DNA from 4 places in the Paeniglutamicibacter sp. NPDC012692 genome. Region 1 is predicted to be linked to each of the others. Evidence: riboswitches for the same ligand, from Rfam matches in the RefSeq annotation. Region 1 holds a riboswitch; each other region holds the start of a gene.
What was found. A riboswitch is a leader RNA that binds a small molecule or an ion and turns the genes downstream of it on or off. The one in region 1 is predicted to bind thiamine pyrophosphate.

Region 1 (2,194 bases):
TGCGCCCGGTTGACGATGCGCCCGTAGTCACGGCTGTGAATCGGCGTCTTGCCGTAGAACCCGGTGATGGCCTTGGCCAGCTGCTTTTCCAGGGTCTCGGCCGCGTTGCCGACGGCCAGCACGTAGTCCGGCGCCACGCAGGTCTGGCCCGCGTTCATGAACTTCCCGTAGGCCAGGCGCCGGGCGACCGCCGCGTGGGATCCGTCCATCACCACGGCCGGGGACTTGCCGCCCAGTTCCAGGGTGACGGGCGTCAGGTGTTCGGCCGCGGCACGGGCCACGATCTTGCCGACCTTTTCCCCGCCGGTGTAGAAGATGTGGTCGAACCGCTGTTCCAGGAGGACCTTGCTGGTGCCGGCGCCGCCCTGGATCACCGCGTAGGCACGCTGGTCCAGGAACTGCGGGATCAGCTTGCCCAGGGCGATCGAGGTGGCGGGGGCCAGCTCGGAGGGCTTGAGCACCGCCACGTTGCCCGCGGCGATGGCCGCAACGAGCGGGGCGAGCATCAGCTGCAGCGGGTAGTTCCACGGGCCGATGACCAGCACCACGCCGAGCGGCTGCGGCTCGATCTTGGCCGCCGCGGGGTGCAGCGCCAGCGGGATCTTCACCGCCTTGGATTCCATCCACTCCGAAAGGTGCAGCTGGGCGTGGTCGATCTCGGCGCGCACCATGTCGATTTCGGTCAGCTTCGCCTCGACCGCGCTCTTGCCCAGGTCGTCGGCCAGCGCATCGATGAAGTCCTGCTGGTGCGCATCCAGCATGCGTTCCAGGGCCTTGAGCTGCGATGCCCTGAAGCGCCGCGGGTGCGCCAGGCGCGTGGCCACCACGTCGTGCATGGCGTCGACGATTTCGACGATCCTTGCGGGGTCCTCGGCGACGACCCGGGGTAGCTCAAGCTCGTTCGACGCCGCGCTCTCCAGGGGAGCCACGGGTTCGGAAGTGTAAGGAAAAATGCCCATACCCAGAGCCTACGGCGCAGCCACCTGCTGCAACAGGGTGCCGCGCCCGGCGTGCCCCGCCCGAATCGCCGGCGGAGGAAACGTAGTTGCACTGCGGGCCTGCCCGTGGGGTAGGCTCGCGCTTAGTGACACGGGGTGTTGGCGCGCACGCGACCAACTGAGATAAGACCCGTCGCACCTGATCTAGTTCGTACTAGCGGAGGGATGTTGCTAATGGAATCCATTGCGCCTTCATTTGTTGTAAGCCCCGGCGAGTTGGCCGACTGCGTGTCGGCCCTGCGCGCCTCCACCCCCCTGATCCAGTGCATCACCAACACTGTGGTCACCAATTTCACGGCCAACGTGCTGCTGGCCGCCGGCGCCTCGCCGGCCATGGCGGACCTGCCCGGGGAGGCCGGCGACTTTGCCGCGATCGCCTCCGGAACCCTCGTCAACCTGGGCACCCCCTACGCCGAACAGCGTGCCGGCGCCCTTGAGGCCGTCGCCGCCGCCAACGCCGCGGGCACCCCGTGGGTGCTGGACCCGGTCGCCGTCGGCGCCCTGCGGGTCCGCACCGAGCTGGCCTTCGAGCTGCGCGGGCTGAACCCGACCGTCATCCGCGGCAACGCCTCCGAAATCATGGTGCTGGCGGAGTCCGGCAACGGCGGCCGCGGGGTCGAGTCCACGGATTCGGTGGAATCCGCCGCGTCCCACGCCCGCTCGCTGGCCCTGCGCACCGGAGCCGTGGTTGCGGTTTCCGGACCGCGGGACCTGGTGACCGACGGCGCCCGGACCGTGCTGGTGCACGGCGGCAGCAGCCTGCTGACGCGCGTGACCGGCGGCGGATGCGCCCTCGGGGCCATCTGCGCGGCATTCCTTGCCGTCCACGACGACGCGCTGGTCGCGACGGTCGCGGCACACGCGTTCTACTCTGCCGCCGCCGAGCGCGCGGAACTGCTCAGCAACGGGCCCGGCTCCTTCGCGGTGAATTTCCTCGATGCGTTGTCGCTGGTCGGCCCGCAGGAACTCATGGAAAAGGCGGTGCTTTCCTGATGCGGGACCTCAGCGTCTACCTGGTCGCCGATTCGGCCTCGACCGCCGGCCGGCCCCTGGATGAAATCATTGCGGCCGCGGTCGAAGGCGGCGTCAAGACGGTCCAGCTGCGCTGCAAGGACATGCCCGCGGCCCAGTTCCTGGAGGTGGTCCGCAAGTCCTCCGTGCACACCGAGGGGCGGGCCGACCTGCTGGTCAACGAC
Region 2 (2,194 bases), on a different contig from region 1:
CCGTTGCTTTTGCCCGCCCGAAAGCGCGCTGGTCGGATGATCCAGCGGAACTTCCAAACCAACCGCGTCGAGTGCCTCGACGATCCGTCGCTGGATCTCTGCGGGCGGCACCGACAGGTTCTCGGCGCCAAAGGCCACGTCGTCCCCGACCCGGGCCTGGACCACTTGGGTTTCGGGATCCTGCTGCATGAGCCCCACCAGCCCGCGGCCCTCGGACGCGGGTCGGCCGTCGAGCAGGAGCTCACCCGAGGAATATGCCTCGTCGTCTTCGTGGAGGACGCCGGCCAGGGCGTAGAGGAGCGTTGATTTGCCGGCACCGGAGGCGCCCGCCAACAGCACGCGTTGCCCCGCGGGAATCTCCAGGTCAAGTCCCCACAGTGCCGGGTTGGTCCGGTCGGCGTGGCGCCACCCCCAGTCCTTGGCGGTGACCGATACTGCTGCACCGTGCTTGTTCGGCAACGAGGTGCCGGATCCTTGGTGCAGCGTTGAAGGGGTGTTCATGGGTTCGGGCTTCCTAGCCGAATGTTGGTTCGGTTGCCGCCTTGCGGCTGGCCAATGCTCCCAGTGCACCGGTCTTGGCCAGGGCGCGGGTGGCGTAGAAGGACAGCAGGCCCGCAATGACCAGGCCGGAGACGGTCATGAAGGCGACGTAGGTCAGCTGCATGGCCACGGTGTACTCGGGGAACCAGCGGAAGATGAAAGCGTCGTTGATGCCGCCGAACAGGCCAGTGGCTGCGCCGGCCAGCAGTGCCACGGGCAGGTTCCAGCGGCGGTAGCGGAACGCGGCGAAGACGGCTTCGGCGCCGAGGCCCTGGACCAGACCGGAAGCCAATACCGTCAACCCGAATTCCGAGCCCAGCAGCGAGCTCACCATTGCCGCGACAAGTTCGCAGAAGAGCGCGGCTCCGGGCTTGCGGATGATGAGCGCTCCCAGGACCGCGGGGAACAGCCACATGCCCGCAACCAGTGCGGAGGATGGCGGGAATGCGAGGAACAGGAAATCCAGGACGTGGTGGGTGTTGTTCCAGGCCCAGAAGATGACGCCCGAGGACACCGCGATGACCGCGGCAATGACGATGTCGACGACACGCCAGGAACTGGTCTTGGGTGCTGCGCTGCTTTGGCCGTTGCGGCCTTCGATGGTGCTCATGATGATGATCCTCCTTGGATACAAGGAGGGGAGGGAATGCGTTTTTCTCAGCGCACCCCTGAGAACTCGACTTCCTTCGCCGGTACTAGCCGGGGCAGGTTCGAGGGTCTGCGGTTTTCCGCACTCTCAGCGCCTCGGCATGGCCTAAACCGTGCGGCGCTCCCCTGTCGTAAATGTTTCAGTCCTGTCATGCTACCGCAGGCTATGCTGGTGCAGGTACCGTTGCCGCAACATATTGGGAGTACCCGTGAACAGCATGATGAAACTAGTTGGCCCGCTGATCTCCATCGCCGCGGGATTCCTTGGCGGGAAAATCGTCGACAAGCTGTGGGTCGGGTTTACGGGCCAGCAGCCGCCCAAGCACGGGAACAAGGAAGCCCAAGCCGAGGCCACCATGCGCCAGGCCATCGGGTTTGCCCTCCTTTCGGCAGTCACCGCGGCGCTGATCCAGGTGCTCACCGACCGTGGCACCCAAAAGGCGATTGCAAAGTTCACAAAGAACTCGTAACTTACTGACTTCTAGGACCCGAAGATTCTTCTTCGGGTCCTTTGTCTTGCGCAGAAGCCTATGGGTCCGGCTGTCGCGAATCGGTGCCACCGGAGCCGACTCGTCGTCGGGATGTGCTTTATCCACCAAACGGGGTTGGCAGTCACGCCCCACGCGACAAGACGGAGGAGCACCCTAGGGTGCCCCTCCGTGGAGTCTGCCGGACGGGCCGGCGTTACCCGCCATCCCGGCTATGCTTGTTCCGCCTAGGACAGCTCGGCACAGAGGTCCCGTTGTGTCCCGGAAGCACTGAGCAGAGTAGTACGGCCGTCATCGAGGTCGAAGGTGAAGACGATGCGTCCCGTGTACTGGATTGCTGACGGCGCTTCTACGCCAGGAACATTAGAGGCATCCGGAGGCGGAAACAGGATCAGGCCGGTGCTTCCCCTCGACGTGATGGTCACGACGTTTTCAGCGTCGGGGGCCGACGTGTGCTCGGACGTTCCGTTGGTTTCGAAGGACACGGATTTCCCGGTGTCCGCGTTCGTGTAGGTCAG
Region 3 (2,194 bases), on a different contig from region 1:
AAAAAGGTAGGGCTCATCCAGCGGAAGGCCGTTGACCCTGAGCTTGCCGTCCGGCCCGCAGCAGCTGACGGTGTCGCCTGCCACGCCGATGACCCGCTTGACGTACACCGAGTCGTTGCCCGCCAGGCGCAGTGCCCAGGCAAGGGAATCCACGGCATTGGGGCTTTGATAGGGCAGGAAGGATCCCCGGCCGTCAAAGATGATGATGTCGCCGCGCTGGATGGGTTCGTCCTTGTAGGCAAGGCGGTTTACCAGGAGCCCGTCGCCGGGGTTCAACGTCGACTCCATGGAGGCGGAGCCGATGTAGTAGAAATCAATGACCGTGGCGCGGATCACCAAGGTGATCACCGCCGCCGCCATGAGGGCGCCAACGGCAAAGCGCCAGCCCCGCGAACGGGACCGGCGCTTTGCTGAAGCGGAAAAACTATCCGATTCTGTAGGTTGATCCACGATGGATCCCCGTTGCCGCGCAAAGGCGGAAACGAAGGTTCTCGCTTTTCTTACTACTTGGCAGTGCGGAAGTCGCGCTTTTCGCGGATCTTCGCAGCCTTGCCGTGGCGATCGCGCATGTAGAACAGCTTCGCGCGGCGAACGTCGCCGCGGGTTACCAGTTCGATCTTTTCGAGGACCGGGGAGTGTACCGGGAAGGTACGCTCTACGCCGACGCCGAAGGAGACCTTGCGAACGGTGAAGGTTTCGCGAACGCCGTCACCCTGGCGACCAAGGACGAAGCCCTGGAAGACCTGGACACGGGAGTTCTTGCCTTCGATGATGTTTACGTGAACCTTGACGGTGTCACCCGGGCGGAAAGCCGGGACATCGGTGCGCAGCGAGGCTGCATCGACAGAGTCGAGAATATGCATGAATGCATCTCCTAGGCAGACGCCGCAGGTCACCTACCTTAGACACGGGACACTAATTTTCCGCGACGCGCAAAACGCGATGGCGGAAAGATTTGGTGTTCCGAAGCTTGGTACCGGGACCCGTTTGCGGATCCTCGGCGGATCAACTGTTGACTCGTTCCCCCTGCGGCAGGAGCAGAACCCAGTAGACCCAAGATTCCATTTTGCCACACTCCCGGCCATGCGGCGAAGTCCGGCACGGCCCGATCGGCGCGCGCGACGCCGATCGGGCCGCCGACATGTCCGGTTTTCGGCGCCCGGCACGACCCCCGGCGTGGCCGACGTTACATTTGACCCTTCGGCGGAATGTACTGTAGCTTCACTTACGACCACACGGGAGCCCTTGCAGGGGCTGAGATCGAGCTGACGCAGCTTGCGACCGTCGAACCTGTCCGGGTAATGCCGGCGAAGGAAGTGAGTACTCCTTGAGCACCATCGAAACAACGATCACCCCTGCCCAAGACGCCGCCGAGGCAACCGAAACGCAATCCCTGAGGTCCCATTCGCTGGCCTACCTCGAGGATGCCGAACACGGCATCCGGGTGCCGGTGACCGAGATCGCGTTGGACCCCTCCCCCGGAGGCCGGCCCAACGCCCCGCTGCGGGTGTACCGCACCGCGGGCCCGGGCAGCGACCCGGTCGTGGGCCTGCCGCCGTTCCGCGCACAGTGGATCGAGGACCGCTCGGACACCGAGATCTACGCCGGTCGGGAACGCAACCTGCTCGACGACGGGAAGTCGGCGCTGCGCCGGGGGGCCGCCTCGGCCGAGTGGAAGGGCGCCAAGCCGCAACCGCGGCGCGCGGACCCCGGGAAGCGGGTGACGCAAATGCACTACGCACGCCGGGGCATCGTCACCCCTGAAATGCGCTTCGTTGCCCTGCGGGAGAACTGCGACGTGGAGTTGGTGCGCAGCGAGGTCGCGGCGGGCCGGGCGATCATCCCGAACAACATCAACCACCCCGAGTCCGAGCCGATGATCATCGGCAAGGCGTTCCTGGTGAAGATCAACGCCAACATCGGCAACTCCGCGGTCACCAGCTCCATTGCCGAGGAGGTCGACAAGCTGCAGTGGGCCACCCGGTGGGGCGCCGACACCGTGATGGACCTGTCCACAGGCGACGACATCCACACCACCCGCGAATGGCTGATCCGCAACGCGCCGGTTCCCATCGGCACCGTCCCGATCTACCAGGCGCTGGAAAAGGTCAACGGCGAGGCAAACGCACTGACCTGGGAGATCTTCCGCGACACGGTGATCGAGCAGTGCGAGCAGGGCGTGGACTACATGACC
Region 4 (2,194 bases), 100 kb from region 1:
CAATTCGAGCTCGGCCACGGCGGGCAGGAGCACCTGGGCGTCCCGCAGCAGTTGGTGCACACCGCCGGCGCTGACCCCGACGGACCCGTCCTCACGGGAGGTGGCGCCGATGACCACGGTTCCGTCGCTGCGCGGAACCACGTACACGGGAAGTCCGCGGACCTGGCCGCGCAGTGTGGCGGTGACCAGCGGTTGCAGGTTTTCGGGCACGCGCAGCCGCAGGATGTCCCCGTACACCGGCCGCAGCGGGAGGCGCAGGCCGTGCGGCAAACCATCCAAGTGCGCGGCGCCGTGCCCGTTGGCCACGACGACTTCCCGGGCATGGACCTCGCGTCCGTCCGCGAGCAGCACCCCGGTGATGCGGGAGTGGGTGTTTTCGGGATCCTCGTGCAGCAGGGAGGCGGCGTTGGTGCCCACCAGGCAACCAGGCTGCGTCGCGTCGTCGCCCCCGGCGACAACCGCCAGGCCGTCGAGGATCGCGCGGGCCACCGCGCGCGGATCGACCTGGTGGTCGCGCGGCACCAGATAGGCCGCGGCAAGGTTCGGGGACAGCAGGGGTTCGAGCGCCCGGGCCTCCCTGAGGCTGAGCCGGCTGACCTCCAGGCCCTGCCGATGCTGGGCCTCGCACAGGTCGGCCAGCGCCTGGCGATCGGCGGGATCGGCACCCACCACCAGCGTCGGAGTGGTCGAAAAACAGCTCCCGGCCGGGCCCGTGGGCAGGGTTGCGGCGAAGGCCGGCCAGCGTTCGGCGGAGGCCAGCGTCAGTTCCAGCAGGTCTTCTTCCTGGTGGTGAAGCTCGCTGACCGGCGCAAGCATGCCGGCCGCGGCAAAGGTCGCGCCGGTTCCGGGGGCCGGGTCTATGAGCGCCACCCGGCGGCCCGCACGCCGGGCCTCCCAGGCGATGCCGAGGCCCACGATTCCGCCGCCGACAACGGCAAGATCGGTGGTGATGTGGTCGGACAGGGTGCACGACATGAAGGCTCCTTCCCTACGCCGGCATGATCCGGATCAGGTTCCACGCCTTCCGTGTCGGGAAGGCGTCTGTCGGTCGGCGCTTACGGCGCCCTCTCAGCCAGCATCACTGGCTCCCGCGGTACGAAACCCAGTGTAGGGGATACGAGCCGCATCATCGTCGCAGATGACGTCGACGCCCCGCGATCGTCCGTTCGGGTGCCTCAAAGCCCGAACAGGCGATCCGTGTCAGTCGGCGGTCCGGGCATCGGCCTCCAGCAGGTGCTCGCTGACCGCCATGAAGGCTGCTGCTGCAGCGGGCCCCTCGAACGGGTCGACGGGCAAGGCCGTGGAAGAAAGCTTGACCCCAACCACGCCGCTCGCGCGGTTGATGTAAATCATCTGCCCGTGGATCCCCAGGCAGTAAGCCGTAGTCCTGTCGCCGGACATGAACCAGAATTGGCTTCTGTACTTGCCTCCGGGCATGCCTTTCCCGTGGGGACCCGCTGCAAAGGCCTCCGTTGAGTCCCCTCCCCCTGCAAAGATGTCGTCGACCCACCCGGCATCCAACACCCATTCACCGGTCAGCGACACACCGCCGTCACGGATCATCGCCCCGAACTTGACCGCGTCCGTGAGCGTGGCACTGATGCCGCCGTCGAACATTCCCGTGCCTTGCGAATCAACGCACATGACGGCGTCGCTGCGGGCGCCGAGCTTGGACCACACGCGTTCGGAGGCAAGCTCCGCGAACGGCTTGCCTCCGGCTTCCTCGCAGAGCCAGCCCAGCACGTCGGTTTCGCAGCTGCGGTAGGCGAAATGCCCACCGTGTTCCCGCTCGCGTTCCAGTGTTGCCAGGAATTCCTTCAGCGTTCCGGGGGTGTCGGCGCGCGGGGGTGCCCAGCCGACCGAGGCATCGAGTTTGCGCACCTCGGCATCGGGGTCGAGGTACTCCTCGCTGAACCTGATGCCGCTTCGCATGTCCAGGATGGCGCGCACCGTGGCGCCCGCGTAGCCGCTGTCCCGAAGTGCCGGGACATGGTGTTCGATCGGCAGCTCGATATCGATCAGGCCGTCGGCGGCGAGCGATCCCACGACGCTGGAGACGATCGACTTGCTCACCGACATCAGCAGGTGCCGGGTGTCGGGACCCATCTCCCCGAAGTACTCCTCGGTGACCAGCCGGTCCCCGTGCAGCACCGCCCAGGCGTCGGTGCGGGTCTCGGCCAGGATCTCGGCGACA

Region 2: linked by a shared signal. The riboswitch ahead of ACFY5D_RS07540 (ECF transporter S component) and the one ahead of thiM (hydroxyethylthiazole kinase) in region 1 are both predicted to bind thiamine pyrophosphate.
Region 3: linked by a shared signal. The riboswitch ahead of thiC (phosphomethylpyrimidine synthase ThiC) and the one ahead of thiM (hydroxyethylthiazole kinase) in region 1 are both predicted to bind thiamine pyrophosphate.
Region 4: linked by a shared signal. The riboswitch ahead of thiO (glycine oxidase ThiO) and the one ahead of thiM (hydroxyethylthiazole kinase) in region 1 are both predicted to bind thiamine pyrophosphate.

Annotation. Positions count from the first base shown of each region.
Region 1 is NZ_JBIBDE010000002.1:830,798-832,991, reverse strand. Features, by position in the region: gene ACFY5D_RS11935 (aldehyde dehydrogenase family protein) at 1-959, opposite strand, end outside; TPP riboswitch at 1,081-1,181, shown strand; gene thiM (hydroxyethylthiazole kinase) at 1,173-1,991, shown strand; gene thiE (thiamine phosphate synthase) at 1,991-2,194, shown strand, end outside.
Region 2 is NZ_JBIBDE010000001.1:1,615,923-1,618,116, forward strand. Features, by position in the region: gene ACFY5D_RS07535 (ATP-binding cassette domain-containing protein) at 1-501, opposite strand, end outside; gene ACFY5D_RS07540 (ECF transporter S component) at 515-1,150, opposite strand; TPP riboswitch at 1,205-1,326, opposite strand; gene ACFY5D_RS07545 (DUF4235 domain-containing protein) at 1,407-1,658, shown strand; gene ACFY5D_RS07550 (hypothetical protein) at 1,904-2,194, opposite strand, start outside.
Region 3 is NZ_JBIBDE010000001.1:160,653-162,846, reverse strand. Features, by position in the region: gene lepB (signal peptidase I) at 1-360, opposite strand, end outside; gene rplS (50S ribosomal protein L19) at 504-863, opposite strand; TPP riboswitch at 1,226-1,333, shown strand; gene thiC (phosphomethylpyrimidine synthase ThiC) at 1,328-2,194, shown strand, end outside.
Region 4 is NZ_JBIBDE010000002.1:726,167-728,360, forward strand. Features, by position in the region: gene thiO (glycine oxidase ThiO) at 1-975, opposite strand, end outside; TPP riboswitch at 969-1,101, opposite strand; gene ACFY5D_RS11485 (serine hydrolase domain-containing protein) at 1,201-2,194, opposite strand, start outside.